Regions from separate parts of the Frateuria sp. GZRe12 genome, predicted to be linked through region 1. Evidence: predicted binding sites of a transcription regulator. Region 1 holds the regulator's gene; the other holds the start of a gene.

Region 1 (14,648 bases):
GGGAACCGCCGCGCCTGCCGCGGCCCCGGCCCCGGCCACCAGTGCACCCGCGCCCGCCACCAGCACCGGGCAGCCCTGACCGATGCTCGCTGCCGAAGGCCTGCAGAAACGCTACCGCTCGCGCCAGGTCGTGCGCGATTTCGGTTTTTCGATCCGCCAGGGCGAAGTGGTCGGCCTGCTCGGCCCCAACGGCGCCGGCAAGACCACCTGCTTCTACATGGTGGTGGGCCTGGTCGAAGCCGACGGCGGCACCATCCGGCTGGACCGCCAGGACATCACCGGCCTGCCCATGCACTCGCGCGCACGGCTGGGCATTGGCTACCTGCCGCAGGAAGCCTCGGTATTCCGCCGGTTGTCGGTGGCCGACAACATCATGGCCGTGCTGGAGCTGCGCGAGGGCCTCAGCGCCCGCCAGCGCAACGAACAGCTCGAAGGGCTGATGGACGAGCTGAAGATCGCCCATATCGCCGGCCAGAAAGGCATCAGCCTCTCCGGTGGCGAGCGCCGCCGCGTGGAGATCGCCCGCGCGCTGGCCGCGCAGCCGCGCTACATGTTGCTGGACGAGCCGTTCGCCGGCGTCGACCCGATTTCGGTGGGCGAGATCCAGCGTATCGTGCGGCACCTGAAGGAACGCGGCATCGGCGTCCTCATCACCGACCACAACGTGCGCGAGACGCTGGGCATCTGCGATCGCGCCTACATCCTGAACGATGGCGAGGTGCTCTCGCGCGGCACGCCGGCGCACATCCTTGCCGACGAAAAGGTGCGCGAAGTCTACCTGGGACGCGAATTCAAGCTGTGAAGCGGTGATGTGACGCAGGGACCGTCGGAGCCTGCCATCGCTATGGTCGCGTCACACCCACCGGGGTAGGATGACCGCAAGTCTCTCCCCAACGGCTGGCATGAAACCCGGGCTCCAGTTCCGACTCAACCAACAGCTCACCCTGACGCCGCAGTTGCAGCAGGCGATCCGGCTGTTGCAGCTGTCGCAGCTGGAGCTGGAGGCGGAACTGCGGCAGATTGCCGAGGGCAACCCGCTGCTGGAGTTCGAGGAGGAGTCGGCGCCGGGCGAAACCGAGGAAGAAAGTTTCTCCGCCGCCCCGGTCGAAGCGCCGACCGTCGACCACAACGCGGACGACGCCGCGGACTGGGGCGAAGCCGACGCCCCGGCCGAGGCGCCGATCGATTTCTCGCTCGGCAGCAGCGCGCCTTCGGGCAGCCGCGGCGACGAGGATTTCGAACCGCAGAACGCCGCGCCCGAGACCCTGCAGGAACACCTGCTGTGGCAGTTGAACCTTTCGCCCTTCAACACGCGCCAGCGGCTGATCGCCACCGTCATCATCGACGCGCTCAACGCAGACGGCTACCTCGCCGAAGGCATCGAAGGCGTGCTCGCCGCCCTGCCGGCGGATCTCGATGCGACAAGCGACGAAGTCGAGACGGTACGTCGCCAGTTACAGCGTTTCGATCCCACCGGCATCGCCAGCCTGGACCTGCGCGACTGCCTGCGCGTGCAGCTGGAGCAGTTCGACGCCGCTACGCCGCATCGCGGGCTTGCGCTGCAGATCGTCGCAGGCGAACTGGAACTGCTCGCGCGCAACGACATCGCCAAGCTCGCGCGCAAGTTGCGTGCGAGCGAGGAAGAAGTCGCCGCCGCGGCGCTGCTGATCCGCAGCCTGGATCCGCGTCCCGGCGCCGCGCTGGACGCCACGCCGGTCGAGTACGTGGCGCCGGACGTCTACGCCTACAAGGAAGGCAACCGCTGGAAGGTCAGCCTCAACCCGGACTGCCAGCCGCGGCTCGGCCTCAACCAGCACTACTGCAGCCTGATCGCGCAGGCGCGTGGCGAGGACGCCAGCTGGATGCGCGGGCAGTTGCAGGAAGCACGCTGGCTGATCAAGAGCCTCGAATCGCGCGCCGAAACGTTGCTGAAGGTCGCCGATGCGATCGTGCGCCGGCAGAGCGCCTTCCTGGACTACGGCCCGGAAGCGATGCATCCGCTGGTGCTGCGCGAAGTGGCGGAAGAGGTCGGCATGCACGAGTCGACCATCTCGCGCGTGACCACGCGCAAGTACATCCACACGCCGCGCGGCACCTTCGAGCTCAAGTACTTTTTCTCCAGCGGCGTCTCCACCGAGGACGGCGGTGGCGCCTCGGCCACCGCCATCCAGGCGATGATCAAGAAACTTATCGACGGCGAGGACACACGCAAGCCGTTGTCCGACCAGGCCCTGGCCGAGGAGCTCAACCGCAAGGGCATCCAGGTCGCGCGCCGCACCGTGGCCAAATACCGCGAGGCCCTTCGCATCCCCAGCTCGAGCGAGCGACAACGCGCCGGCTGACCGGCGCCTGAAACCCACCACTTGGAACCGGCCCGAACGATCCCATACCGAATGAAGACCGGCATGCCGGCACCAATCACCGGCATGCGAACCCGCCGCCCCACGGCGGCCTGTACCAGAGGAGGCGCCCCATGCAGTTCCAACTCACCGGCCAGCAGATCGAAGTCACCCCCGCCCTGCGTGCGCATGCCGAATCCCGGCTCGATCGCCTGACCCGCCTCGACGAACGGTGCCTGGGCCTGAGCATGGTGCTGTCGATCGACAAGCTGCAGCACTGCGCCGACGCCACCCTCAGCACCACCGGTGCCGCCCTGCATGCGGCGGCCTGCGGCGCCGACATGTATGCCTCCATCGACATGGTGTTCGACAAGCTCGCCGCGCAACTGCGCCGCCACCGCGACAAGGTGACCGACAAGCATCAGCAGGAAGCCCGGGAAGCGCGCCAGATCGGCTGATCCGTCCCGCACCAGGCAAAGGAGACCCGCCCCGGTGGCGGGTCTTTTTTTGCTCGAAGCGCGACACCACGGGCCAAGCCCCGCCGCGACCGCGGGAGGAAGATCCCGAGACAGGGGCGGATAGCCGCCCTCGGGACGCCCGCCCAGTCCGCCCTCCCCCGCATAGCTGGCACAATGGCGCCCATTGCCACCCGGCAGGGACACCCCTTGGAACGCCTGACCGCACGACAACTCTTCGACGGCGTCCACGAGCGCATGGGCCTGCGCTGGGTGGCAGGCATGCGTGGCGAAGGGCGCGTGCTCGAGCCTGGCGCCACCGCCACGCGCCGCCCGTCGCTGATCGGCTACCTCAACGTGATCTACCCCAACAAGGTGCAGATCATCGGTACCGAGGAACTCAACTGGCTGGACAGCCTGGATTCGCGCCAGCGTTGGGAAGCGATGCACAAGATCGCCGCCTACCAGCCGGTGGCACTGATCGTGACCAAGGACCAGACCATTCCGTCGGACCTGCGCGAGGTGGCCGAGGAGACCCACACTCCGCTGTGGATCAGCTCCAAGCGCGGCCACGAACTCCTGACCTGGATGCAGTACCACTTGGCGCGCCTGCTGGCGCCCCGGATCACCCTGCACGGCGTGTTCCTGGAAGTGTTCTCGATCGGCGTGCTGATCACCGGCGAGTCCGGCTCGGGCAAGAGCGAGCTCGCGTTGGAGCTGATCAGCCGCGGCCACCGTCTGGTCGCCGATGACGCCACCGAGTTCACCCTGATCGCACCGGACGTGATCGACGGCACCTGCCCGGAGCTGTTGCAGGATCTCCTGGAAGTGCGCGGTCTGGGCGTACTCAACGTGCGCGAGATGTTCGGTCACACCGCGGTCAAGCATTCGAAATACCTGCGCCTGGTAGTCCACCTCAAACCCCTGCGCGAGGGCGAGGACATCGACGCGGCAACGCGCCTGACCGGCGACACCAGCCACCGCGAGATCCTGGAGGTCTCCGTGCCGATGATCACCATCCCGGTGGCCCCCGGCCGCAACCTGGCGGTACTGGTGGAAGCGGCGGTGCGCCACCATATGCTCAAGAGCAAGGGCATCGATCCCGCGCAAACCTTCATCGACCGCCAGGCGCACCAGATGCGCCGGCTTCCGCCGTGGTGAAATCCATGAGTACGAACGATCCCGCGTCGCCCTCGAACGGCCTTAACGATCCCAACGCCGTGCACCTGGTGGTGCTGACCGGCATGTCCGGCGGCGGCAAGACGGTCGCGCTGCGCGCGCTGGAGGACCTGGAGTTCTACTGCGTCGACAACCTGCCCAGCGGGCTGCTGCCGCAACTGGTGCAGTCGGTGCGCCGCGATGGCGGCGGCCGCCGCCGGCGCATCGCCGTGGGCGTGGACGTGCGCAACCGCGGCGAGGACTTCGAGCACATGCCGCTGGTGCTCTCCGAACTGGCCGCGGCCGGCGTGCACGTCCACCTGGTTTTCATCGACTGCAGCGACGAAGTGCTGATCAAGCGCTATTCGGAAACCCGCCGCCGCCATCCGCTGGCCATCCGTGGCGTGTCGCTGGCCGACGCGATCGCCGAGGAACGCCGCCTGCTGCGTCCGCTGATCGGCATCGCCGAAAAGGTGATCGATTCGAGCGACCTCAACGTCCACCAGCTGCGCCGGCTGATCGCCACCGGCTACGCGGCGGCCACCGAGGGCCTGACGCTGATGTTCCAGTCGTTCGCCTTCCGCCGCGGCCTGCCGCTGGACTCCGATTTCGTCTTCGACGCACGCTGCCTGCCCAATCCGCATTGGCAGCCCAAGCTGCGCCCACTCTCGGGCAAGGACGCGCCGGTGCGCGAATTCCTCGAGGCCGATCCGATGGTCGGCGAATACTTTGCCGACACCGCGCGCTGGCTCGACGCCTGGCTGCCGCGCTTCGAGCAGGACGACCGCAGCTACGTCACCATTTCCGTCGGCTGCACCGGCGGGCGACATCGATCGGTCTACCTGGTCGAGCGCCTGGCCGCGCATTACCGCGCGAAGCGCGAAGGCGTCCTTACCTTTCACCGTGAACTCGAATGAACACGCCCGCCTCCTCGCACGCCCGTAGAAGCGCACCTGTGCGCTGCCACCCCGTGCGCCCTGCGCCGGTGTTTCGGCGCGCCGTCGCATCCCGGTCGCGCACCGGTGCACTCCTGCGGAGTGGCGTCCATGCAACGGTTGTCGGCCACCCGGCAGGAGCAGGCCCGTGAGCGTCGGCGTCCTCCTGATGACACACGAGGCCGTCGGCAGGGCACTGATCTCCGCCGCGCACCACGTCATGCCCAAGCTGCCGCTGAAGGTCGACGCGGTCGAGGTGCCGGCGCACGCCGATCCGGATGTGATGCGCACACTCACCGCGCACCACGCACGCGAGCTCGACCAGGGCGACGGCGTGCTGGTGCTGGCCGACCTGTACGGTGCCACGCCCTGCAACATCGGCCTTTCGCTCACGTCGCTGGGCGTACGGTTGCGTTGTGTGTCCGGGCTCAACCTACCGATGCTGCTGCGCGTGCTCAACTACGCCGAAAAACCGCTGGACGAACTGGCACAGGTGGCAGCCCATGGCGGCCGCGGGGGAATCTTCATCGATCATGCTTGAACAGGATCTCGTCGTTTCCAACAAGCTCGGACTGCATGCACGCGCCTCGGCCAAGCTGGTGCAGCTGGTGCAGGGCTTCAAATCCACGGTGTGGCTGGTCAGCAAGGGCCGCGAGGTCAATGCGCAGAGCATCATGGGCGTGATGATGCTTTCGGCCGGCCTGGGCACCCCGCTCACCGTGCGTGCCGACGGCCCCGACGAGGCGCAGGCCCTCGCTGGCGTCGTGGCGCTGTTCGAGCGCAAGTTCGACGAGGGCGCATGAGGCAGTTGCTGCCCGGCACCGCCGCATCCAAGGGCATGGCCCTGGGCCGCGCGCGCCTGGTGCAGCCGAGCCGCTACCTGGTCGACACCCGCCCGCTGGCGGAGGACGAAGTCGAGGGCGAGCTGGAAAACCTGCACCGCGCGCTCGACACCGCGCGGCAGGAACTGCACGAATTGCGCGGCCGCCTGCACGGCGCGCTGGCGCGCGAGGTCAACGAGTTCATCGACGCCCACAGCCTCCTGCTCGACGACAAGGAACTGCTGCGCGGCCTCGACGACCTGGTCCGCGTCGGCCACTACCGCGCCGGCGTGGCGCTCAAGAAGCAGCGCGACCGCCTGGCCAAGGTATTCGAGGCCATGGACGATCCGTACCTGCGCAGCCGCCGCGAGGACGTCGACCAGGTCATCAACCGGGTGATCTCCGCCCTGCAGCGCCAGACCAGCCGCGAGGAGCGCAAGCTCGCCGCGCGCGTGGGCGAGATCCTGGTCGCCGATACCATCGCGCCGGCCGACATGGCGCACCTGGTCGGCAACGGCCTGCTCGGCGTGGTGGCCAGCTCGGGCAGCGTCTACTCGCACAGCGCGATCCTGGCGCGCAGCCTTGATTTGCCGATGCTGGTGGGTACGCGCGACGCGCTGGCGACCATTCACGATGACGACCTGATCCTGCTCGACGCCGAGCGCGGCGAGACCATCGTCCACCCGACTGCACAGGACCTGGCCCGCTACCGCGCCTGGCAGCGCGAAGCGGCGGCCGAAGGGCGACGCCTGGCCAAGCTCGCGAATGCGCCCACGCGCACGCGCGACGGCGTGGCGTTGAAGCTGTTCGCCAACGCCGAAACCGCCACCGACATCGCCATGGCGCGCGCCCGCGGCGCCGACGGCGTGGGCCTTTACCGCACCGAATTCCTGTTCCTCAAGCACAAGGGCCTGCCCTCCGAGGACGAGCAGTTCAACGCGTACCGCGACCTGGTGCTGGGCATGGGCGGCCTGCCCGTCACCATCCGCACGCTCGACCTGGGCGCCGACAAGGCTGACGCCGCCGGCCTGGCGTTGCGCGGCGAGGACAACCCTGCGCTGGGCGTGCGCGGCGTGCGCCTTTCGCTGCGCTATCCGGCCGTGTTCACCACGCAGATCCGCGCGATCCTGCGCGCCGCCTGCTACGGCCCGGTGCGTGTGCTGGTGCCGATGATCACCCAGCCTGACGAACTGATCGCCGTGCGCACGCTGTTCAAGCTCGCGCGCCAGGACCTCAAGCGGGAGAACATCGACCTGCCCGAAAAACTGCCGTTGGGTGCCATGGTCGAAGTCCCCGCCGCGGCGCTCAACGTGCGCGCACTGCTGGAGCACGCGGACTTCCTCGCGATCGGCACCAACGACCTGGCCCAGTACGTGCTCGCCGCCGACCGCGGCAACGATGGGCTGGAAAACATCTACAACCCGCTGCAACCGGCGCTGCTGCGCCTGATCGCCTACGTCATCTCCGCCGGTCGCCGCGCGAACAAGCCGGTGAGCCTGTGCGGCGAGATCGGCGGCGACGTCAACTTCACGGCCCTGCTGCTGGCGCTGGGCCTGTGCGAATACAGCATGCACCCCAGCCAGATCCTGCACGTACGCGATCGCCTGGCCACCCTGGACCACGCCGCCATGCGCCGCGAGGCGCCACGCCTGCTTCGCGCGCACACTCACGAAGATGTCGAGGCGCTGCTTGCGCAACTTGCCGGTTGAGTGCTTTCCAACGAAAGAGGCCCGCATCGCTGCGGGCCTCTTTCCGGGCGCGACATTGAGCGCTCAGAACGGAATGTCGTCGTCGTCGAAGCCGCCGCTGCTTTCGGCCGGCGCGGGCGCGTTCTGACGCGGGGCGTTGCCGTAATCGTTGCCGCCTCGGGACTGGCCACCGCCGTAGTTGCCGGCGCCCTGGCGCTGGCCACCGCCCTGCGGGCGCTCGCGGAAGCCGCCACCGCCACCGCCGCCACCACCTTCACCACCCATGCCGCCGAGCATCTGCATGTCGTTGGCGATGATGTCGGTGGAGTACTTCTCGACACCGCTCTTGTCGGTGTACTTGTCGGTGCGCAGCGAACCCTCGATGTAGACCTGGCGGCCTTTCTTCAGGTACTCGCCGGCGATCTCGGCGAGCTTGCCGAACAGCTTCACGCGGTGCCATTCGGTGCGTTCCTGCTTCTCGCCGGACTGCTTGTCGGTCCACTGCTCGGAGGTGGCCACGCTGAGGCTGCACACCGCGGTGCCGCCGCCGGTGTAACGCACCTCCGGATCGGCGCCCAGGTTGCCGACGATGATGACCTTGTTGATGCCGCGTGCCATGGGTTTTCCTCGCTTTGCTGGCGGCCGGCGCGCGCGCCCGCCTCGTCAAGAGATTCCACCGGCGGGGCCGGCGGGTCGATCCCTATCATACCGACCCGCCCTCCTCCGCGCGCCGGGGCCGCGTGCGCCTTTGTCGGCTGGCGCGGAAAGGGCACCCCCATCCGCCTGTCGGCTCCTTTCCCGCCTTTGCGGGGAACCCGGCACTGGATGTGAGGGCAAATGGACCGCGTGTGCCTTCACACCGCCGGCGAAGCCCTGGACGGGGCCGCCGCGGCGACGTGGAGGCGTTCGACCGCATGGCCGGCCGCCGCCCAGGCGTCCAGTCCGCCGCGCAGCGGACGGACTTGGCGGTAACCCTGAGCTTTCAGCAATTGCGCCGCGCGGGCGGCCGAAAACTCGTTGGGGCAATTGCAGTAGAGGACCAGCTCGCGTTCGGGCGGCACGCCAGCCAGCAGCGCGTCGAGGGTGAGCGGGTCGAAATCGAGCGCACCGGGGATTGCGCGATCGTCGAGCTCGCGCGAACCGGCGGCGCGCACGTCGAACACCAGCGGTGGGCGCGCCGATCGCAACGCCTGCGCCAGCTCGTCCACTTCGATCCGGGCCATGCGCAGCGCCACCAGCAATCGCCGGCGCTGCCACCATTTGTAGAGAATGTAGAGCGCCAGCAGAGCGCCCAGCAGCTCGATTGCGGCGGTTCCCGTGCCCTCGAACGCCGCCAGCGCACGCTCCACCCCGTCGGCAAAGACATAGCCCAATGCCACCGCCACCCCGGCCCACAATAGCGAGCCGAGCGCATCGAACAGCAGGAACGACCGCGGTTCGAGGCCCATGGCGCCGACCAGCGGCGGCGCCACGGTCGACAATCCCGGCACGAACTTGGCCACAAGCAACACCGGCGCGCGCCAGCGCTGGAAGCGCAGCTCCGACTGCTTGACGCAGGAATCGGGCGAAAGCGAGATGCGGCAAAGCGTGCGCATCACACCCGCGCCATAGCGACGACCGGCGGCGTACCAGGCGAAATCACTGAGCAGGCAACCGGCGAGCGCCACCAGCAGCACGCCCCACAACGGCAGCTGGCCGCCCGCGGACAACGCGCCGGCCACCACCAGCGTCGGCACGGCCGGCAGCGGCAGCCCGGCCTGCTCGACCAGCACGTTGAGGAAGACCAGCAGCAGGCCGTATTCGGCGATCAACGCGACGATCTGGTGGGCCACGGGCAGCCTCGCGGGGAGTGGATGCCGCCGCACATGGGGCCGGCAGCCGCGCAACGCAATCCCGTCAGGCCACCTGTTCGGCCAAAGCGCGCGCGGCGATGCGCCGGGCGCCGAACGCCACCAGCGGCAGCCACAACAGCGTGGTCGCTGCCGCGCACAGGAACACGCCACTCACGCCCAGCCGGCCCAGCGCGATGCCGCCGATGGCACCGCCGACAAAGGCGCCGACGAACTGGCTGGTCGAGTACGCGCCCATCGCAGCGCCACGCAGGTGCGCCGGTGCGAGCCGGGATACCAGGCTGGGAAGCGCGGCCTCCAGCAGGTTGAAGGCCGAGAAGAACGCCGCCGCCGACACACCCAGCCAGGCCAGGTGGCCGCCCGACTGTGCGAAGCCCAGCAATGCCAGCCCGATCGCCGCCACGCAGACCAGCACGATGCGCAGGCTCTGGCCAATCTCCTTCATGCGATGCAGCGACGCGCCCATCACCAATGCGGCGATCGTCATCACCGGCAGGTAGAGCTCCCAGTGGCGCTCCACCGGCAGGTGCAGCCGCTCGGCCAGGAGCAGCGGCAGGCCGACGAAGCTCGCCGTCAGCAGCAGGTGCAGGAAGAACACCGACCCGTTGATCACCAGCAGCCGGCCGTCGCGCAGCATCGCCAGCACCCCGCCGAGGCTCGCCGCGGCAGGCGCCTTCGCCCGCCCGGGGGTGGGCACGATCAGCCACAACAGCACCAGCGACACCAGCGCCAGCAGCGAGGTGGCGCCGAACAGGCCCGGCAAACCGGCCACCGCCTCCAGCGGCGGCCCCAGGATCAGCGCCAGCAGGAAAGCCACGCCGATCGACACGCCGATGATGCCCATTACCTTGCCGCGCTGGTCCTCGCGGGTGAGGTCGGCGGCCAGCGCGGTGCCGGCGCCGGCCACCGCGCCCATGCCCTGCAGCGCGCGGCCTGCCACGATCCCCATCAGCGTGTGAGACATCGCCGCCACCAGCCCGCCGACGGCAAAAATCAGCAGCCCGATGGTGATCGCCGGCTTGCGGCCGATCCGGTCGGACAACAGTCCCAGCGGGATTTGCAACAACACCTGGCCCAGGCCGTACACGCCCAGCGCCAGGCCGATCAGCAGGCCGCTGGCGTCGGGCATCTGCCTCGCGTACAGCGAGAACACCGGCATGATCAGGAACAGCCCGAACAGGCGCAGGCTGATGACGCAGGCCAGGGTCAGCGCACTGCGGCGCTCGAGGGGCGAGAGCTTGCTCACCGGAAGGGGCACGGACGGGAAGTCATCCGTCCATTATAGGGAGCCGCTCCCAAGCCCGATTGCGGCGCCATGTCGCGCCGCCGCACTCATCAGCGCTGGCCCTATAATCGCCCGTCTTGCCACCCGGACACCCATGCAACCGATGCCCGCCGACGCCAGCCGAACCGCCGACTTCGCCGCCGTGCGCGAGCTGGCCGCCGCCGACATGCAGCGCGTGGATGCGCTGATCCGCGCGCGGCTGGCCTCCGACGTGGTGCTGATCAACCAGATCGCCGACCACATCATCGCCGGCGGCGGCAAGCGCCTGCGCCCGATGCTGCACGTGCTGGCCGCCGGCGCCGCCGGTTACACGGGTGCGCAGCACATCAAGCTGGCCGCGGTGATCGAGTTCATCCACACCTCGACCCTGCTGCACGACGACGTGGTCGACGAATCCGACCTGCGCCGCGGCCGCAAGACCGCCAACGCGCTGTGGGGCAACGCCGCCAGCGTGCTGGTCGGCGACTTCCTGTACTCGCGCTCGTTCCAGCTGATGGTCGAGCTGGACGACATGCGCGTGATGCGCATCCTGGCCGACACCACCAACACCATCGCCGAAGGCGAGGTGCTGCAGCTGCTCAACATCGGCAACGCCGACGTGGACGAGGCCGCCTACCTGGCGGTGATCGAGCGCAAGACGGCGGTACTGTTCGCCGCTGCCACCGAGCTGGGCGGTTTGCTTGGTGGCTTGCCCGATATCCAGGTGGCCGCGCTGCGCCGTTACGGCATGGAGCTGGGCTATGCCTTCCAGATCGCCGACGACCTGCTCGACTACACCAGCGATGCCGACACCCTGGGCAAGAACATCGGCGACGACCTGGCCGAGGGCAAGCCGACCCTGCCGGTGATCTACGCGCTGCAGCAGGCCACGGCGGACGAGACGCAGGCGATGCGCCTGGCGATCGAGCATGGCGACCTCACGTCGCTGGATCGCGTGCTGGCGACCATCCGCCGCAGCGGCGCGCTGGAGCGCACGCATGAGCGCGCCGTGGCGCACGCGGACGCGGCCCGCGCCGCGCTTGCCGTCCTGCCCGCCTCGCCCTATCGGGAGGCGCTCGACGCGCTGGCCGCCTACGCGGTCGAGCGCAGCGCCTGAGGCGCATGCTCCGCGCGCGGCCGACCGTTTCGCCGGACCGCGCCCGACGCCTTCGGTCAAGCTGCCCTCACATCGGCCGATGACGGGCCGGATGCGCGCCTTCCCATCCACCTGTTGGCTGGCCCTCGTACTGCTGGGGCTGGCGTTGCTGCTGCCGTCGACGCCCGTTGTCGCCACGCCGGCGGTCGACTGGTCGCGCTGGGACCACCTGGCCTTCGAGCACCTGACCGTGCGCGCCGGCCTGCCGCACGCCACCACCACCGCCTTCGCGCAGGATCGCGACGGACTGATGTGGATCGGCACCTTCGGCGGGCTGGTGCGCTATGACGGCTACCGCGTGCAGATGTTCCGCCAGTCCGACGGCCTGCCGGACAACTACATCCGCGCGCTGCAGGCGACTTCCGACGGCAGCCTGATCGTCGGCACGTCGGCCGGTGGGCTGGCCCGCTTCGATCCGCGCGACAACCGGTTCTCGACCTACGATGCCTCGCCCGACCACGGCACAGGCCCGCACATCCTTGCCCTGGCACCCGACGGTGCAGGCGGTTTCTGGGTCGGCGGGCAGAACGGGCTCAGCCACCTGCGTGCCGGCCTGCGCACGATCGAGCGCCCGCCGGCCGACGCCGGCCTACCCGCAAACCTTGCGGTTTTCGCGGTGCGCGAGGACCGGCACGGCAACCTGTGGGTCGGCAGTGGCGAAGGCCTTTACCTGCGCCGCGCCGGCGCCGCGCGGTTCGTCCGCTTTCACGGCGACGATGCAGCCGCCGGACCCGTGCTTGATGAGGACGTCTGGGCCCTGCGCGAGGACGCGTCCGGCAATCTCTGGGTCGGCAGCGGCACGCGCGGCGTGGCGGTGATCGACCACCAGGGCCATGCGCGTGTCCCGCCCGGGCTGGACGGCGACGCGCCGGCGATCCAGCACCGCACCGTCCGCGACCTGCTGGCGGGCCCGGACGGCCGGCTGTGGATCGCCACCGACGGCGTGGGCGTCGCGATATACGACCCCGGGCTCCACACGCTCGAAACCCTGCGGCACGACAACGCCCGCGCCGCCACGCTCGGTGGCAACATCGTGCGTGCGTTGTTCCTGGACCGCTCCAGCGGGCTGTGGGCCGCCACCGAGATCGACGCTTCGCGCTGCGACACGCGCCCGACGATCGTGCACACGCTGGACGCCCTGGCGTTGTCCGGCCGCCACGATGTCACCTTCGACGAGAACGTGCGCAGCGTTTACACCGACCGCCGCGGCACGATCTGGCTGGGCTTCAACCGCGGCCGCCTCGCCCGCGTCGACCCGGCCAGCGGCCGGATCCGGCTGCTGACGCTCGGCGGTGCGCAGCAGGACCAGGACGTGCGCGCGATCGACGCGCTGCCCGACGGGCGTATCGTGGCCGGCGCGCGCGGGCTGGTCACGATCGACCCGGTATCGCTGGCGATCCGCCCCTGGTCGGTCGACGGCCTCGACGCGCGGCCGATCCTGGCGCTGCGCGCCTGGCGCGAAGAACTGCTGGTCGGGACTTACGACGGCTTTTATCGCATCGATCGCGGCGGTCGTGTCACGCATTACCAGCACGATCCGAACGATCCGCGCAGCCTGGTCGACGACCAGGTGCGCAACATCGCCGAACTGTCCGACGGCAGCGTGTGGATTGCCACCAGCGGCGGCATCAGCATCCTTCGCCCGGGTGCGCGTGGCTTCGACAACCTCATGCACGAAGACAGCGATCCGGGCAGCCTGCCGCAGAACTACGCCGGCTCCGTGGTCGAGCTCGGCGGGCGCATCTGGGTCGGCACCTATGGCGGGCTGGCCTCCACGCCGGCGGCACCGCCCGGCCTGCACGGCTACCGCTTCAGCGTGCTGCGCGGACACGACGGCCTGGGCAGCGACAACGTCGCCAGCGTGCTGGCCGACCGCCTGGGCCAGCTGTGGATCGCCACCGCCAACGGGCTGGCGGTATACGAGCCGACGTCCGGCCGCATCCGCTCGCTGGGCGAGCGCGACGGACTCGGCGCGCGCTTCTACAACCATCGCACCGCGGCGCTGGGCCCTTCCGGCGAACTGCTGTTCGGCGGGCTCACCGGCCTCACCGTGATCGAGCCCGCGCCGCAAGCGCGCCCGCGCCAGCCGGATGCCCCACTGGCAGTGACCATGGCGACGCGCGACGGCACGCCGCTGTCCTATGCCGCGCTGCCAACCGCGCGACGGCCGCTATCGCTGGCCGACGTGCACGCGCTGCGGCTGGGCTTCTCCCTGCTCGACTACACCGCCACCGATGACGTGCGCTACCGCTACCGGCTGGAGGGCTTCGACCGGCAGTGGACCGAGCTCGATCCGGGTGTGCCACCGACCGCGGCCTTCACCAATTTGCCCGGCGGCAACTACCGCCTGTGGCTCCGGGCGGACATCCCCGGCCTGCATGCGCGCACGGTGCGGAGCGTAATTCCCGTGGAGGTCCGTGGACGCTGGTACGAGCGGGCCTGGGTACGCACGGGGCTGGCACTGCTGGCCGCTGTCCTGGTCTACCTGCTGGTGCGCCTGCGCACGCGTTACCTGCTCGCCCGCGCCGACCGCCTGACACAACTGGTGCGCGAGCGCACGCGCGAACTGCAGGAGGCCAACGAGCGGTTGAACCGGTTGGCCAGCGTCGACGAGTTGACCGGGCTACTCAACCGGCGCGAGCTGATGCATCAGCTCGAACTCGCGCACGACGCCGCGCAGCGCACCGGTGCGCCGTTGTCGATCCTGATGCTCGACCTGGACGCGTTCAAGGCGCTCAACGACACCCACGGCCACCAGGCCGGCGACGCGGTGCTCCGCAGTGCAGCACAGCAGGTGGCTTCCCTGTGCCGCCAGGACGACCGGCTCGGACGCTATGGCGGCGAGGAACTGATGGTGGTGATGCAGGGTGTCGACCTCGCCACGGCCGCGCTGCGCGCCGAGGCGATCCGATCGGCGATCGAAACCATGGAAGTCGACCATGGCGAGCATCGCCTGCGGCTGACCGCCAGCTTCGGCGCCGC
Region 2 (14,648 bases), on a different contig from region 1:
GAATAGTAGGGCATGGCCAACTGCGCCCCGAGCAGGGTGGCGCCCGCTTCGGCAGGCGTGCCAAGGACCGGCGCCAGGGTGGCGCTGGTGATGTCGGAGCCTTCCATCAGGGCGGCGGCACGCAGGTCGCTGGCGCTGGGTTTCACTTCGACGGGGGCGAGATTGACCACGCGGATACCGTTGATTTCGGAAACCGGCGCGGTGCGCACGGGGTTGTTCAAAGTGGCCAGGCTCGTCGCGGTAATCAGCGTGGCGGCGGCCAGGGCGATCAGGTTCTGCGCTTTCATGGCGGGTCTCCTTAGTGACCTCGTGGACCGGTGTTGTAGTGAACTATAACACCATCTCCGAAAACGTCAACAGGCAATCGGCCATGACTGATGGCCTATCTGCGAAAATGGTTATCCGTCAGTGTGTTAGGCGCTTGCGCAGAGGCGGGCCTCACGCCGGATGCCTCTGTCCGAGTGGGCAACTGTCCCTTCTCCGGGCGTCACTTCCGGAAAAAGGCGGGAATCCGTGTTGCTCTGACAAGCGGATTCCCGCGTTCGCGGGAACGACGTAGGGACGAGAAGGGGAGTCGCCCGGAACCGACCGGTGCGCCGGCGCGCGAGGAGTGGCTTCAGTCCACCTAACCCCGTTACCCTCGCGCGCAAACCGTTGGGCGAAGCCCGGCCTGCGGTCACTTGTCGGCCGAGTACACCTGCTTGCCACCGACCCAGGTCCCCAGCACCTGGGTCTTCCAGAGATCCTGCGGGTTGATGCTGAAGATGTCCCGATCCACCAGGATGAAGTCGGCGTACTTGCCCGGTTCCAGCGAACCCTGTGTCTTTTCTGCATGGCCGGCATAGGCCGCACTGAGAGTGAAGGCGCGCAGCGCTTCGACCAGGCTCAGTTTCTGGTCGGGGTACCAGCCGCCGGGCGGCTGGTTATGGTGGTCCTGCCGGGTCACCGCCGCATGCAGGCCGAAGAACGGGTTGGGCGATTCGACCGGGAAGTCGGAACCGAAGGCGACCACCGTGCCCTGCTTGAGGAAACGCCGCCAGGCGTAGGCGCCCTCGATGCGCTCATGGCCCACGCGGTCCTCGGCCATGTTCATGTCGGAGGTGGCGTGCGTGGGTTGCATCGAGGCAATGAGTTTCAACGGCACGAAGCGCGGGATGTCCTTGAGCGAAACGATCTGCGCGTGCTCGACGCGGTTGCGGAAGGCCCTGGCGTCGGGGTGGGCCTTGTAGGCCGCGGCGAAGCTGTCCAGTACCTCCCGGTTGGCCGCATCGCCGATCGCATGGATGTTGACCTGGTAGCCCTTGGCGAAGGCCTTCTCGATCTTCGACGCCATCGTGCCCGGACTCATGAACAGCAGCCCGTGGTTGTGCGGATCGTCGGAGTAGGGCTTGAGCATCGCCGCGCCGCGGCTGCCCAGTGCGCCGTCGGCATACAGCTTGACCGAGTGCACGGTAAGGAAACCGTCGCCGTAGCCGTCCAGCGGAGCGCCCGCCGTGATCGTGTCGAAGTCGTCGCCGGTGTCGCGGATCATCGCGTAGATGCGCGCGGTGAGTTTGTGCTCGTCGGCGTAGCGCTTGTAAAGGCGGTAGTTGGGCAGGTCGATGCCGGCGTCGGCCGCGCCGGTCAGGCCCACGCGCGCCATCTCCGCCAGCGCGGTGTCGAGCGCGATGGCACGCTCGTTGTCGGTGGGCGCGGGCACCACGGAGGCGACCAGCTCGGTGGCGCCATCGACGAACACGCCGGTGGGATTGCCCTGGGCATCGCGTTCGATGCGCCCGCCCGGCGGATCCCTGGTGTCGCGGGTGATGCCGGCCAGCTTCATGGCGGCGGTATTGGCCCAGGCAGCGTGGCCATCGACGCGGCTGAGCCACACCGGCCGGTCCGAAACCACCGCATCCAGTTCCCTGGCGGTGGGGAAGCGACCGAGCTTCCAGATCACCTGGTTCCAGCCGCCGCCCGTGATCCAGCGTGCGTCCGGATGGGCCTTGGCGTAATCCTTGATGCGCGCGAGTGCCTCGTCGATCGACTGCGTTCCGGTCAGGTCGGCCTGGGTGAGCGCATACCCCAGTTCGAGCACGTGGCCGTGTGCATCGATCAGGCCCGGCAGCAGCGTCTTGCCGTGGCCGTCGACCACCGTCGCGTCGTCGGCGCGCTTGACCAGCACCGCATCGGTGCCGGTGGCCACGACCTTGCCGTCGTCCACCAGCAACGCGTCGAAGCGCTGCAGCTTGCCGTGGCCGTCCAGGGTGTAGCCCTTGACGTTGTGCACGTACAGATCGGCAGCCTGCAGCGCCGGCGCGATGGCCAGCAGGGCGAGCAGGGACAGACGCAGGGTGGAGTTCATGCGCGCGGATTCCTGTGCGGGGAAAGCCGCAGTGTGTCGGTCCGGGCCCGGTTTTTCCACCACAGAAGTTGCGCAAAGGAAGAAGGTGCCGTTCGCCTGGGCGCAAGCGCAAAGGCGCCGAAGTCGAAGGCACCCTGCGAGGGCGCTTCGACTTCGGCTTGCGCTCACGAACGCCTGGTAGTCGCGCGTGAGGTCACGCCGCCTTGGGCAACAGCGTCCCGATCGCTTCCTTCGCAGCCGCCAGCGCTCGGCTCTTGTGCTCGGCACTGACCGCCACGCCCTCGGCGCGCACGAACTCCACGTCGGTGATCCCCAGGAAACCGAGCACCGCGCGCAGGTAGTTCTCCTGGAAGTCCATCGCTGCGGCCCCCGTACCTTCGCCGTAGAAACCGCCGCGGCTGGAAGCCACTATCACCCGCTTGTTGCCGGCCAGGCCCTCGGGGCCGTCGGCGGTGTAGCGGAAGGTCTTGCCGGCCACCGCGATGCGGTCGATCCAGGCCTTCAGTTGGCTGGGCACGCCGAAGTTGTACATCGGCGCGCCGAGCACGATGACATCGGCGGCCAGGAACTCATCCATCACCTCGTTGCCCAACAGCGCGCCGGGATCCCCGGCATCGGCCACCGGCGCCCAGTGCGGCAGCGGCTGCGCGGCGAGGTCGCGGTAGCGCACGGAGGCATCCGGGCGCGCGCGCCTGACCTGGGCCACGATGTCCGCGGTGAGTTCGCGCGAGACCGAATGCTGGCCCAGGGCGCTTGAATCGATGTGCAGCAGTTTCATAGCGTGACTCCAGTCGAAGGCCGGCGAGCCGGCGACGGGATACACGATACTTTCGCAACAATGGTCTGATAAGTCGGCTAATATCGAACTTATCGTTTCTATAAGGAAACAGCTGGCATGACCCTCGACGGCACGCTGCAGGACCTCAACGACCTCTATTTCTTCGCCATGGTGGTCGAGCACAACGGCTTCTCAGCGGCTGGCCGTGCCTTGGGCATCCCCAAATCGCGTTTGAGCAAGCGGGTGTCGCAGTTGGAGGAGCGCCTGGGTGTGCGACTTCTGCAGCGGACCACCCGTCGTTTCGTGGTGACCGAAGTAGGCGAGCGCTTCTATGCCCACTGCCGCGCGGTGCTGGAAGAAGCCCGCGCGGCGCAGGAAGCGGTCGACGAGCTGCGCGCCGAGCCACGGGGCGTAGTGCGTCTGAGCTGCCCGGTCTCGCTGGCGCAGACGGTGGTGGCACACGTGCTGCCGGACTTCCTTGCGCAGTACCCCAAGGTGCAGGTGCGCGTGCTTTCCAGCAACCGGCGCGTGGACGTGGTGGGCGAGGGCTACGACATCGCCATTCGCGTGCGCAGCAAGCTCGATGCCGACGCCAACATGGTGATGCGTACCTTCGGCCTGTCCCGCGTGCTCGCTGTGGCCAGCCCCGGAATGCTCGACCGCCTGGGGCGGCCCAAGGCGCCGGCAGAACTGTCCACGTTGCCGGCACTGACCATGCTCGAGCACGAGGGCGCGCAGGTATGGGAGTTGATCGACGCTCAGGGCGAGCGCGTTTCGGTGGAGATGAATGCACGCCTGGTCACCGGTGAGTTCGCGCTGCTGCTGGAAGCCGCACGCCGTGGTCTGGGTGTTGCGCTGCTGCCGGAGTTCGTTTGCGCGCCCGCGGTTACCCGCGGCGAGCTGGAAGTGGTGCTGCCTGACTGGAGCGCGCCGGAAGGCACCATGCATTTCGTCTATCCCAGCCGTCGCGGAATGCTGCCCGGCGTGCGTGCGCTGGTGGACTTCCTTGCCGAGCGCCTGCCCGAGGCGACCCGCCTGAAGCACGAGCAATGCCGGCAACGCCCGCTCGATCCACTCGACCGGCCGCGCACATGAGCCGTGCTAGGCTTGCCGTTTGGCCTTCCAGACATCCGTGCGCATGAACATCGACACCAAGCTTCCCAAGGTCGGCACCACCATCTTCAGCGTGATGAGCCAGCTTGCGCTCGATCACCAGGCGGTGAACCTGGGCCAGGGCTTTCCCGATTTCGAGCCGCCGCAGCCTTTGCGTGACGCTCTCACCCGAGCGATGGCCGAAGGCAAGAACCAGTACGCCCCGGGCATCGGCACCGCCGCGCTGCGCGAGCAGATCGCGATCAAAACACAGCGGTTGTATGGGCGGCGCGTGGACTCGGCTACCGAGATCACGGTGACGTCCGGCGCCACCGAGGCGCTGTTTTGCGCGATCGCGGCGACCGTGCGTTCGGGCGAGGAGGTGATCGTGTTCGACCCGGCCTACGACTCCTACGAGCCGGCGATCGAACTGCAGGGCGCACGCGCGGTACACATCCCCCTGACCGTGCCCAGCTTCTCGATCGACTGGCAGCGCGTGCGCGATGCGATCACCCCGAAGACACGGATGATCCTGATCAACAGCCCGCACAATCCCTCGGGCGCGGTACTTTCGGCGGACGACCTGCAGATCCTGGCCGAGCTCACCCGCGACACCGACATCGTCGTGCTGTCGGACGAGGTCTACGAACACATCGTCTATGACGGTTGTCGGCACGAAAGCGTGCTGCGGCATCCGGAGCTGGCCGAGCGCAGCATCGTGGTGTCCAGCTTCGGCAAGACCTACCACTGCACCGGCTGGAAAGTCGGTTATGCGGTGGCGCCAGCGGCGCTGTCGGCCGAGTTCCGCAAGGTGCACCAGTACCTGACCTTCTGCACGTTCCATCCCGCGCAGGCGGCCTTCGCCGAAATCATGGCCAATGACCCGGCGCACTACCTGGAACTGCCGGACTTCTACCAGGCCAAGCGCGACCGCTTCCGCGCGCTGCTGGCGCCCTCGCGCTTCAAGCTTCTCGACGTGCCGGGCGGTTATTTCCAGCTGGTCGACTACTCGGCCGTCCGCGACCAGGACGACCTCGCGTTCGCGCGCTGGCTGGTGGAGCAGGGCGGCGTGGCGGGCATCCCGCTGACACCGTTCTACGAAAAGCCGCCCGGCACGCGCCTGCTGCGCCTGTGCTTCGCCAAGAGCGATGCCACCATGACCGCCGCCGCGGAGCGCCTGTGCCGTCTGTGAGCATGCAGCCGCTGACCGTCAGCCTGGTCCAGGGCGCCACGCGCTGGCACGACGCGCCGGCCAATCGCGAGTACTACGGCGCGCTGGTGCGCCAGGCCCGGGGCAGCGACCTGATCGTGCTTCCGGAGACGTTCCTGTCCGGTTTCAGCAACGACACGCGAGTCAGCGCCGGCACCATGGACGGGGAGGGTGTGGCCTGGCTTCGCGATCTGGCGTGCGAGATGGACGCGGTGATCTGCGGCAGCCTGGCCATCATCGAAAACGGCACCGTCTACAACCGCCTGTTCTGGATGCGCCCGGACGGCAGCCACGCGCAGTACGACAAGCGCCACCTGTTCCGCATGGCCGGCGAGCACACGCGTTACGGCGGTGGCCGCGAGCGGCTGGTGGTCGAGTTGAACGGCTGGCGCATCCTGCCGCAGGTCTGTTACGACCTGCGCTTCCCCGTGTGGCTGCGCAACCGCCGCCTGGAGAGCGCGGCCGGCGGCATGGATTACGACCTGGCGTTGTTCGTCGCCAACTGGCCGGCGCCGCGCCGGCAGCCCTGGCGCACGCTGCTGCGCGCGCGGGCGATCGAAAACCTTGCGTGCGTGGTAGGCGTCAACCGCGTCGGCGTGGACGGCAACGACTTGCCGTATGCGGGCGACAGCGCAGTGATCGACCCGGTCGGCGAGGCGATGATCGAGCTCGGCACGCAGGAACAGGTCGCCACGGTGCGCCTGGATCCGGCGCCTTTGCTGGCGCACCGCGAGCGTTTTCCCGCGTGGATGGATGCCGACGAGTTCACCTTGGGGCCGATGTGATCGAATCGCCAGGGCGGCAGTCGCAGAGTGTGCCCACGCAGCGCGTGATCGCACCTGCCGCAGGCTCCATCACGACGAAGCCGCCCATGGGGCGGCTTCTGTTGCGGTCGCCATCGGCATTGGCGCGCAAGGTGGGCTGAAGCCCACCCCGCGGTTCAAGGCAGGATGGCCAGGATCGCCTCCGGCGGGCGGCCGATGGCGGCCTTGCCACCGGCCACGACGATGGGGCGCTCGATGAGTTTCGGATGCGCGACCATCGCCTGCAGGAGGGCTTGGTCGCCCACCGCGGGGTCGTCCAGGCCAAGCTCCTTGTACTCCGCCTCGCCCGTGCGAAGCAGCTGGCGCGGCGTCATGCCCAGCAGGTGCAGCAGGTTCTTGAGCTCATCCACGCCGGGCGGCGTGTCGAGGTAGTTGACCACTTCAGGCTCGATGCCGCGCGCCTGCAGCAGCTCGAGCGTTCCGCGCGACTTGGAACAGCGGCTGTTGTGGTAAATGCGCACGGTCATGGCGGCGAGACCTCAGCGGTTTCCGTGGCGGTTGCCGCCGCGGCCGCCCTGGGGCCGTCCACCGCCGCCCTGCGGGCGGTTGCCGCGGTTTTGCGGCCTACCGCCCTGGCCCGGGCTTCCACCCGGGCGGGGACCGCGATTGCCGCCACCGCCACCGCCGAAGCCGGAGTAGGGGCCGGCGTTGCGTGCTTCACCACCGCGGCCGCCCGCCGGCTTGCCGCCGCGTCGATTGCCGCCCGCCGCGTTGCCGCCTGCCGCGTTGCCGGCAGCCCGGTTGCCGCCCGGCGCCTGCCCACGGCCGCCGCCTTCGCGGCTTTCGCCCGCGAACCAGGTGCGCACCGACGGCAGTTCCTGCCCGGGCGCAACACCGCGCTTGCTCTTGCGACGGCCGGGGGCCGCCGGACGCTCCGGCCTGGCCACGTTTCCGTTGACTTCCTTGCCCGGGCGGCGGCGCTGCTGCTTGCCCCGCGCCGGTTCCTCGCGGATGCGGTCGAACGCGCGCAGCTCGCGGGCCTCGTCGTGGTAGGCGCCGCTCCAGCCAGTCGGCGCGCCGCGCTCGGGACGGTATTCGGTGACGCTGCGGCTGGCGCGGCGCTGGTGCAGGACCGGGCTCAGCGTCAGCACCGGCTGGGCAGGCCCCAGGCCGGCGGACTTGCGCAGGTCCTTGATGGCATCTTCGGAAAGCGACTCGCTGTCGCCCCGGCGCAACGTGCGCGGCAGCTCGACAGTGCCATAGCGGATGCGCTTGAGGCGGCTGACCAGGAAACCCTGCGAATCCCACAGGCGGCGCACCTCGCGGTTGCGGCCTTCGCGGATCACCACGCGGAACCAGCTGTGGCTGCCGCCTCGGCTGATGATGGCGATCTCGTCGAAGCGTGCGGGGCCATCCTCCAGCTCCACGCCCGACTTGAGCTTCTCGATCACCTCGTCCGGCACCTCGCCGTGCACGCGGCAGAGATACTCGCGGCCAAGCCCGCTCCTGGGGTGCATCAGCGCGTTGGCCAACTCGCCGTCGGTGGTGAGCAGCAGCAGGCCGGTGGTGTTGATGTCCAGGCGGCCCACGGCCACCCAGCGTGCGCCCTTCAGGCGCGGCAGCTGTTCGAACACGGTGGGGCGGCCGTCGGGATCCTCGCGGGTGGTCACCACGCCTTCGGGCTTGTGGTAGAGCAGCACCTCGGTCTCGTCGCGGTTGTCGGTGGCGACGACGAACTGCTTGCCGTCGAGCACGACGCGGTCGCCGGCGTGCACGCTGGCGCCGATGCCGGCCGGCGCGCCGTTGAGTTCGACCTCGCCAGCCTGGATGCGCTGTTCCAGCATGCGGCGCGAGCCCAGGCCCGCGTTGGCCAGCACCTTGTGCAGGCGTTCTTCCAGGGCGGGGCTGTCGGCCTCTTCGCGGGGTTCGCGCTTGAGGGTCAAAACGGATTTCTGCGGCGCAGTCATGCGCGGTACTCCTCGGTGTCCTGCTCGGCGGCGTCTTCGTCGACGTCCGCAGGGGCTGCTGCCTCGTCGGCAGTGGCGGGTGGGGTGGGCGCCTCGTCCTCGGACGCGGCGGCGGTGGTTTCGGTGGCGTCGGCCGGTTCGGCCTCGGCCTCGGCGAGCGCGGGTGCTTCGCCGGAAAGCGCCTCGTCCTGGCCGGACTCGGCGGTGTTTTCGTCGATGTCGCCAGGGGCCTCGTCCTGCACGGCCCCGGCATCTTCCTCGTCCGGATCGATCGGCAGGTCCTTGATCACCCGCGGGGGCAGCGGTTCCTGGTCGAGGCGAAGCTGCGGGTCTTCCATGTCGCGGATTTCGGACAGCGGCGGCAGCTCGTCCAGCGACTTGAGGCTGAAGTAATCCAGGAATGCCCGGGTGGTGCCGAACAGCGCCGGCTTGCCGGGCACGTCGCGATGGCCGACCACGCGGATCCACTCGCGCTCTTCCAGCGTCTTGACGATGTTGGAAGAGACCACCACGCCGCGGATCTGTTCGATCTCCGGCCGGGTGATCGGCTGGCGGTAGGCGATCAGCGCCAGCGTTTCCAGCAGGGCGCGCGAGTAGCGGCTGGGCTTCTCGGTCCACATGCGCGACACCCAAGGGTGCACGTCCTGACGGACCTGGTAGCGGAAGCCGGAGGCGACTTCCCTGAGCTCCACGCCGCGGCCGGCGCAGTCCTCGCCCAGCGACTCCAGCGCCCGCGCGATCGCCTCGCGGTCGACCTGGTCCTCGTCGATGAACAGCTCGCCCAGCTGAGCCACGGTGAGCGGCTGACTGGCGGCAAGCAGCGCCGCTTCGATAATCGGTTTGAGTTGCTCGATCTGCATGGCCTTGAGGTCAGAGATGCGAATGGAGCCGCGCCGTCAATCGGCGGCGGCGGAAACCGGCATGTCGTCCGGCAGTTCGTCGTTTTCTTCGGCCAGCGCGGTCTTTGCCTTGACGTAGATCGGCGCCAGTGGCTCTTCCTGCACGATCTCGACGAGCATTTCCTTGGCCAGCTCCAGCATGGCCAGGAAGGTCACCACCACGCCCAGGCGGCCTTCGGTGATATCGAACAGGCTTTCGAAGCGGTGGAACGTGCTGTCTTCCAGACGGCTCAGCAGTTCGCCCATCCGTTGGCGCACGCTCAATGCCTCGCGCTTGATCGCGTGGTGGCCGAACAGCTCGGCGCGGTGCATCACATCCTTGAGCGCCAGCAGCATTTCCTTCAGGTCCAGCGGCGGCGGCAGCTTCACCACGTTGCGCTCGCCCACCTCGGCCTGCACCACCACAGTGTCGCGTTCCAGGCGGGGCAGGGTGTCGATGTCCTCGGCGGCCTTCTTGAAGCGCTCGTATTCCTGCAGGCGGCGCACCAGTTCGGCGCGTGGGTCGTCTTCGATGCCTTCCTCGGCGGGCGGCCGGGGAAGCAGCAGGCGCGACTTGATCTCGCCCAGGATCGCGGCCATCAGCAGGTACTCGGCGGCCAGCTCCAGCCGCATCGTGTCCCGCATCATGTCGATGTATTCCATGTATTGCCGGGTGATTTCGGCAATCGGAATGTCCAGGATGTCCAGGTTCTGGCGGCGGATCAGGTACAGCAGCAGGTCCAGCGGGCCCTCGAACGCTTCGAGGAAAACTTCCAGGGCGTCCGGCGGGATGTACAGGTCCTGCGGCATCTGCAGCATGGGTTCGCCGCGCACGACCGCCAGCGGCATTTCCTGCTGCTGGGGGATCGACGCGAAGGCGTCCTGCGACGGTGCGGCCGGCTGCTGCGGTTCTGTGCTCATCAATGCATGTCGTGAGGCCGCTCACGCGGCCGGCAATGCGTTCAAAACCTGTCGTCCTGGCGGGCGGTGCCCTGTAGACGGGTATCCCCTCGTGACCGCGGCTTCGGGCCGGCGATCGTTCAAGCTGGCTCGCCGGTTCCGGCACAGCCGTCGCCGCGTGTCGCTTGACGAAGCCGCACCACGGCGGTTCGGTCAGGCGGGCTCGGGCGACCACCAAGGCGTCCACGCCGGGCACCGGGCCCTGGAACGAACGCAAGACAGGATGGCGACACGGGCGCCACGGACGGTTTCAATCGGTCTGCCGGGACTCGGATGCGTGCCGCGATGGCCGGTATCGACCGGCACGGCGCACGCTTGAACCGGGCATGGGGACAGGTTAGCGGTAGCGTTGCGGCAAGTCCAGTACGCAGGTGCTCGCGCATGGGGCAGCATGTGACACGGTGCGTCGGGCAGACGCCGGGCGCGGCAGTTCCAATGCCGTGGCGGGCGGGCAAGGGGTGGCGTCGCATCGATCCATCGATGGCATGGCGTTTGCTTCGCCGTGCGGTGAGATGTCCGTTTTTCTCGCTGCGCGTGCCGTTCGCTGAACACTGGCGGCTACGCAGGCAGCAACCGGGTGTCGATGGGACGCAGGATGCGTCGTACGATCGCAGGGACGTCACAGGGGCGCAGGTGCGTTCCGTTTGGGGAGTTGGATGACGATCGAAGACAACGTGACGGATGAATCGGGCCCGAAATTCCTGCGGCCCGCGCGCATGCGCATCGAAACCACCGTGCTCATGAGCCACGGCGTGCAGTCGCATCCGACCGAACTGGTCGACATCTCCGCCACGGGCGCGCTGCTGCGCCGACCGCTGGGCTGGCAGGGCGAGCTGGGACAGAACTGGGTGCTGGACATGATCTTCGGCCGCGACCTGCACATCCATCTGGAGGCAGTGGTCGCGCGCATCTCCGACCGCCACATCGGCTTTGCCTACTCGCGCATCCCGGAAGACAAGCAGGTGCCGCTGTGGAACCTGCTGGGAGGCTACGCGGACATACTGGAGCATTGGCGGGAGGAGTGATCCAGCCGTGCGCTTTTCGTAGGAACCCACAAATGGTCCCCTACGAAGGCCTGGGCGCTCAGGCCGGGGTTTTCTTCTGCTCGTTGCGCAGCTCGCGACGAAGGATCTTGCCCACGTTCGACTTCGGCAGCGCGTCGCGGAATTCGATCTGGCGCGGGCGCTTATAACCAGTCAGTTTGTCGTGGCAGAACTGCTTGAGGACGTCGGCGGTGAGCGCGGGATCCTTGCGAACCACGAACAGCTTCACCACCTCGCCCGAGTGCTCGTCCGGCACACCCACGGCGGCCACCTCGGCCACGCCGGGGTGTTGCATCACCACGTCCTCGACCTCGTTCGGATACACGTTGAAGCCGGACACTAGGATCATGTCCTTCTTGCGGTCGACGATGTAGACGTAGCCATTCTCGTCCATGCGGGCGATGTCGCCGGTGTGCAACCAGCCATCGGCGCCCAGCACCTTTGCCGTCTCGTCCGGACGCTGCCAATAGCCCTGCATCACCTGCGGGCCACGCACCATGAGCTCGCCCACTTCGCCGATCGACAAAGGCTGGTTTTCCTCCGACCAGATCGCCACCTCGGTGGACGGCACCGGCAGGCCGATCGAACCGTTGTAGTCCCGAAGGTCCAGCGGGTTGATGCACACCGCCGGCGAAGTTTCGGTCAGGCCATAGGCCTCGGCCAGGGTGCAACCGGTGGTCTTCTTCCATCGCTCGGCCACCGCCCGTTGCACGGCCATGCCGCCGCCCAGGGTCAGGTGCAGGCGCGAGAAGTCCAGCTCGGCAAAGCCCGGCGTGTTGAGCAGGCCGTTGAACAGCGTGTTGACACCGGTCAGCGCGGTGAAACCGGACTTCTTCAGTTCCTTGACGAAGCCGGGCATGTCGCGCGGATTGGTGATCAGCCAGTTCAGGCCGCCCAGGCGCATGAACACCAGGCCGTTCGCCGTCAGCGAGAAGATGTGGTACAGCGGCAGGGCGGTGATGATCACCTCTTCGCCGGGCTTGGCGAGGTCGCCGATCCAGGCGCTGGCCTGCAGCATGTTGGCGACCATGTTGCCATGGCTGAGCATCGCGCCCTTGGCCACGCCCGTGGTGCCGCCGGTGTACTGCAGGAAAGCGAGGTCGTCGTGGCCCAGCTCGACCCTGGGCATGGGATGCGAGGCGCCCTGTGCCAGTGCGTCGCGGAAGCGCACCGCCTTCGGCAGCGAGTAGTCGGGCACCATCTTCTTCACGTGCTTGAGCACGAAGTTGACCAGCGCCCCCTTTGGGAAACCCAGCAGGTCGCCGATGCCCGTGGTGACCACGTGCTGGACGTGGGTTTCGTTGATGACCTCCTGCAACGTGGAGGCGAAGTTGTCCAGCACCAGGATCGCCTTGGCGCCGGAATCTTCCAATTGGTGCCTGAGTTCGCGTGCGGTGTAGAGCGGGTTGGTGTTGACCACCACCAGGCCTGCGCGCAGCGCCCCGAACAGCGCGATCGGATACTGCAGCACGTTGGGCAGCATGATGGCGAGCCGGTCGCCCTTCTTCAGGCCCAACACGCCGGTGAGGTAGCCGGCGAACTGACCGCTCAGGGTTTCGATCTCGCCGTAGCTCAGCTGCTTGCCGAAACTGGCGAACGCCGGCTTGTCGCGGAACTTGCCGAAGGCTTCTTCCACCACCTCCGCCACCGATGCATAGGCGTTGACGTCGATCTCGGCGGGCACGTCATGCGGATAGTGGGCAAGCCACGGACGCTCGTTGCTCATGTACTGTTCCTGTTCCCCGTTCGGCCTTGCGGCCAAGGCATTGGAGCATACGCCCGCGCACGGCGGCAAGCCGCGCCGCGGCGCGGATCGGAGGGTTCATGCACGCACGAAAAATACTGTCTTCCCTTGGGCTTGCGCTGGTGTTCGTGGCCTTGGCCGGCTGTCGGCACACGCCGGACGAAACGCGCGTGCGCGAGGCCATCGCATCCGTCGAAGAGGCGGCCGGACAGGCCGATGCCGGTGGCGTTGTCGAGCCGCTCAGCGAAGACTTCGACGGCAACGGCGGCCAGCTCGAGCGCAAGGACATCGCCAACCTGGTCCGCCTGGCGGGCCTGCGTGGCGAGCACGTCGGGGCGACGCTTGGACCGATCTCGATGGAACGGCGCGGTGAGCGGTTGATGGCGGATTTCACCGTCACCCTCACCCAGGGCAGTCGCCTGCTGCCGGATGCGGCCGGGGTGTACCAGGTGGAAACGGCGTGGCGCAGGGAGGGCGACGAGTGGCGCTGCTACAGCGCGACGTGGAAACGGCAGCTCTAGTGCCTCGTAGGGTGAGCTCCAGCCCGCCTTTCCGGCAGGAGCCGGTGGAATGAAGCGCGAAAAAAAAGGCCGCCCGGAGGCGGCCTTTTCGCTGCAACTACGGCAGGGCTCAGGCGGCCTTGCGGCCGGCCAGCTGACGCAGCACGTACTGCAGGATGCCGCCGTGCCGGAAGAAGTCGCGCTCCTTCGGCGTGAGCAGCATGACGTGCACGGCGAACTCCTTCTTCGTGCCGTCGGCCGCCGTGGCGATCACCTTCGCTTCCTTCGACTCACCGCCTTCCAGGCCCAGGATCTCGATCGACTCCTTGCCGGTCAGTCCCAGCGACTGCGCGTTCTCGCCGTGCTTGAACTGCAGCGGCAACACGCCCATGCCCACCAGGTTCGAGCGGTGGATGCGCTCGAAGCTCTCGGCGATCACCGCCTTGATGCCCAGGAGCAGCGTGCCCTTGGCCGCCCAGTCGCGCGAGGAGCCGGTGCCGTATTCCTTGCCGGCGATGACCACCAGCGGCGTGCCTTCGGCCTTGTACTTCATCGCCGCGTCGTAGATGGACATCTCCTCTCCCGAGGGGACGTGCACGGTATAGCCGCCCTCGACGCCGTCCAGCATCAGGTTCTTGATGCGGATGTTGGCGAAGGTGCCGCGCACCATCACGTCGTCGTTGCCGCGGCGCGAACCGTACGAATTGAAGTCCTTGGGCTCCACGCCCTTGGCGATCAGGTAACGGCCCGCCGGGCTGTCCTTCTTGATCGAGCCGGCCGGCGAGATGTGGTCGGTGGTGATCGAGTCGCCGAACAGGCCGAGCACGCGTGCGCCATGGAGGTCGTCGACCTTGGACAGCTCCATCGTCATGCCGTCGAAGTAGGGCGGGTTCTTGATGTAGGTCGAATCCTCCCAGCCGTACAACGCGCCCTCGGCCGACGGAATCTGGTTCCAGCGGCTGTCGCCCTTGAACACGTCGGCGTAGTTCTTCTCGAACATCTGCGGGTTGATCGCGCCGGCGATGGCGTCGGAAATTTCCTGGTTGGTCGGCCAGATGTCCTTCAGGTAGACCGGCTGGCCGTCGTCGCCCAGGCCGATGGCATCCTTGGTCAGGTCGATGTCCAGCGTGCCGGCCAGTGCGTAGGCGACCACCAGCGGCGGCGAGGCCAGGTAGTTCATCTTCACTTCGGCGTGCACGCGGCCTTCGAAGTTGCGGTTGCCCGAGAGCACCGAGGCGACGGCCAGGTCACCCGCGCCGATGCCCTGGCTGATCTCGGCCGGCAGCGGACCGGAGTTGCCGATGCAGGTCGTGCAGCCGTAGCCGACGATGTAGAAACCGACCTTCTCCAGTTCCTTCAGCAGGCCGG

Evidence for each region. The regulator sigma-54, encoded in region 1, starts transcription at its own class of promoters, with help from an activator protein. The targets are predictions, from matches to a motif close to TGGCACGNGCNTTGC.
Region 2: a site for sigma-54 is predicted at 10,475-10,489, ahead of ACFWZ4_RS15695 (PilZ domain-containing protein). Genes of this name have one in related genera too.

Annotation. Positions count from the first base shown of each region.
Region 1 is NZ_JBHZGI010000006.1:110,983-125,630, forward strand. It holds gene lptA (lipopolysaccharide transport periplasmic protein LptA) at 1-79, shown strand, start outside; gene lptB (LPS export ABC transporter ATP-binding protein) at 83-802, shown strand; gene ACFWZ4_RS13850 (RNA polymerase factor sigma-54) at 903-2,342, shown strand; gene hpf (ribosome hibernation-promoting factor, HPF/YfiA family) at 2,474-2,797, shown strand; gene hprK (HPr(Ser) kinase/phosphatase) at 2,972-3,955, shown strand; gene rapZ (RNase adapter RapZ) at 3,961-4,869, shown strand; gene ACFWZ4_RS13870 (PTS sugar transporter subunit IIA) at 5,036-5,428, shown strand; gene ACFWZ4_RS13875 (HPr family phosphocarrier protein) at 5,421-5,690, shown strand; gene ptsP (phosphoenolpyruvate--protein phosphotransferase) at 5,687-7,417, shown strand; gene ssb (single-stranded DNA-binding protein) at 7,481-8,014, opposite strand; gene ACFWZ4_RS13890 (DedA family protein/thiosulfate sulfurtransferase GlpE) at 8,251-9,228, opposite strand; gene ACFWZ4_RS13895 (MFS transporter) at 9,293-10,492, opposite strand; gene ACFWZ4_RS13900 (polyprenyl synthetase family protein) at 10,626-11,627, shown strand; gene ACFWZ4_RS13905 (diguanylate cyclase) at 11,719-14,648, shown strand, end outside.
Region 2 is NZ_JBHZGI010000008.1:66,635-81,282, forward strand. It holds gene ACFWZ4_RS15645 (hypothetical protein) at 1-287, opposite strand, end outside; gene ACFWZ4_RS15650 (amidohydrolase) at 677-2,344, opposite strand; gene ACFWZ4_RS15655 (FMN-dependent NADH-azoreductase) at 2,538-3,122, opposite strand; gene ACFWZ4_RS15660 (LysR substrate-binding domain-containing protein) at 3,240-4,217, shown strand; gene ACFWZ4_RS15665 (pyridoxal phosphate-dependent aminotransferase) at 4,261-5,406, shown strand; gene ACFWZ4_RS15670 (amidohydrolase) at 5,409-6,209, shown strand; gene arsC (arsenate reductase (glutaredoxin)) at 6,365-6,715, opposite strand; gene ACFWZ4_RS15680 (pseudouridine synthase) at 6,728-8,155, opposite strand; gene scpB (SMC-Scp complex subunit ScpB) at 8,152-9,015, opposite strand; gene ACFWZ4_RS15690 (segregation and condensation protein A) at 9,052-9,954, opposite strand; gene ACFWZ4_RS15695 (PilZ domain-containing protein) at 10,650-11,018, shown strand; gene ACFWZ4_RS15700 (AMP-binding protein) at 11,077-12,762, opposite strand; gene ACFWZ4_RS15705 (hypothetical protein) at 12,861-13,301, shown strand; gene acnA (aconitate hydratase AcnA) at 13,411-14,648, opposite strand, start outside.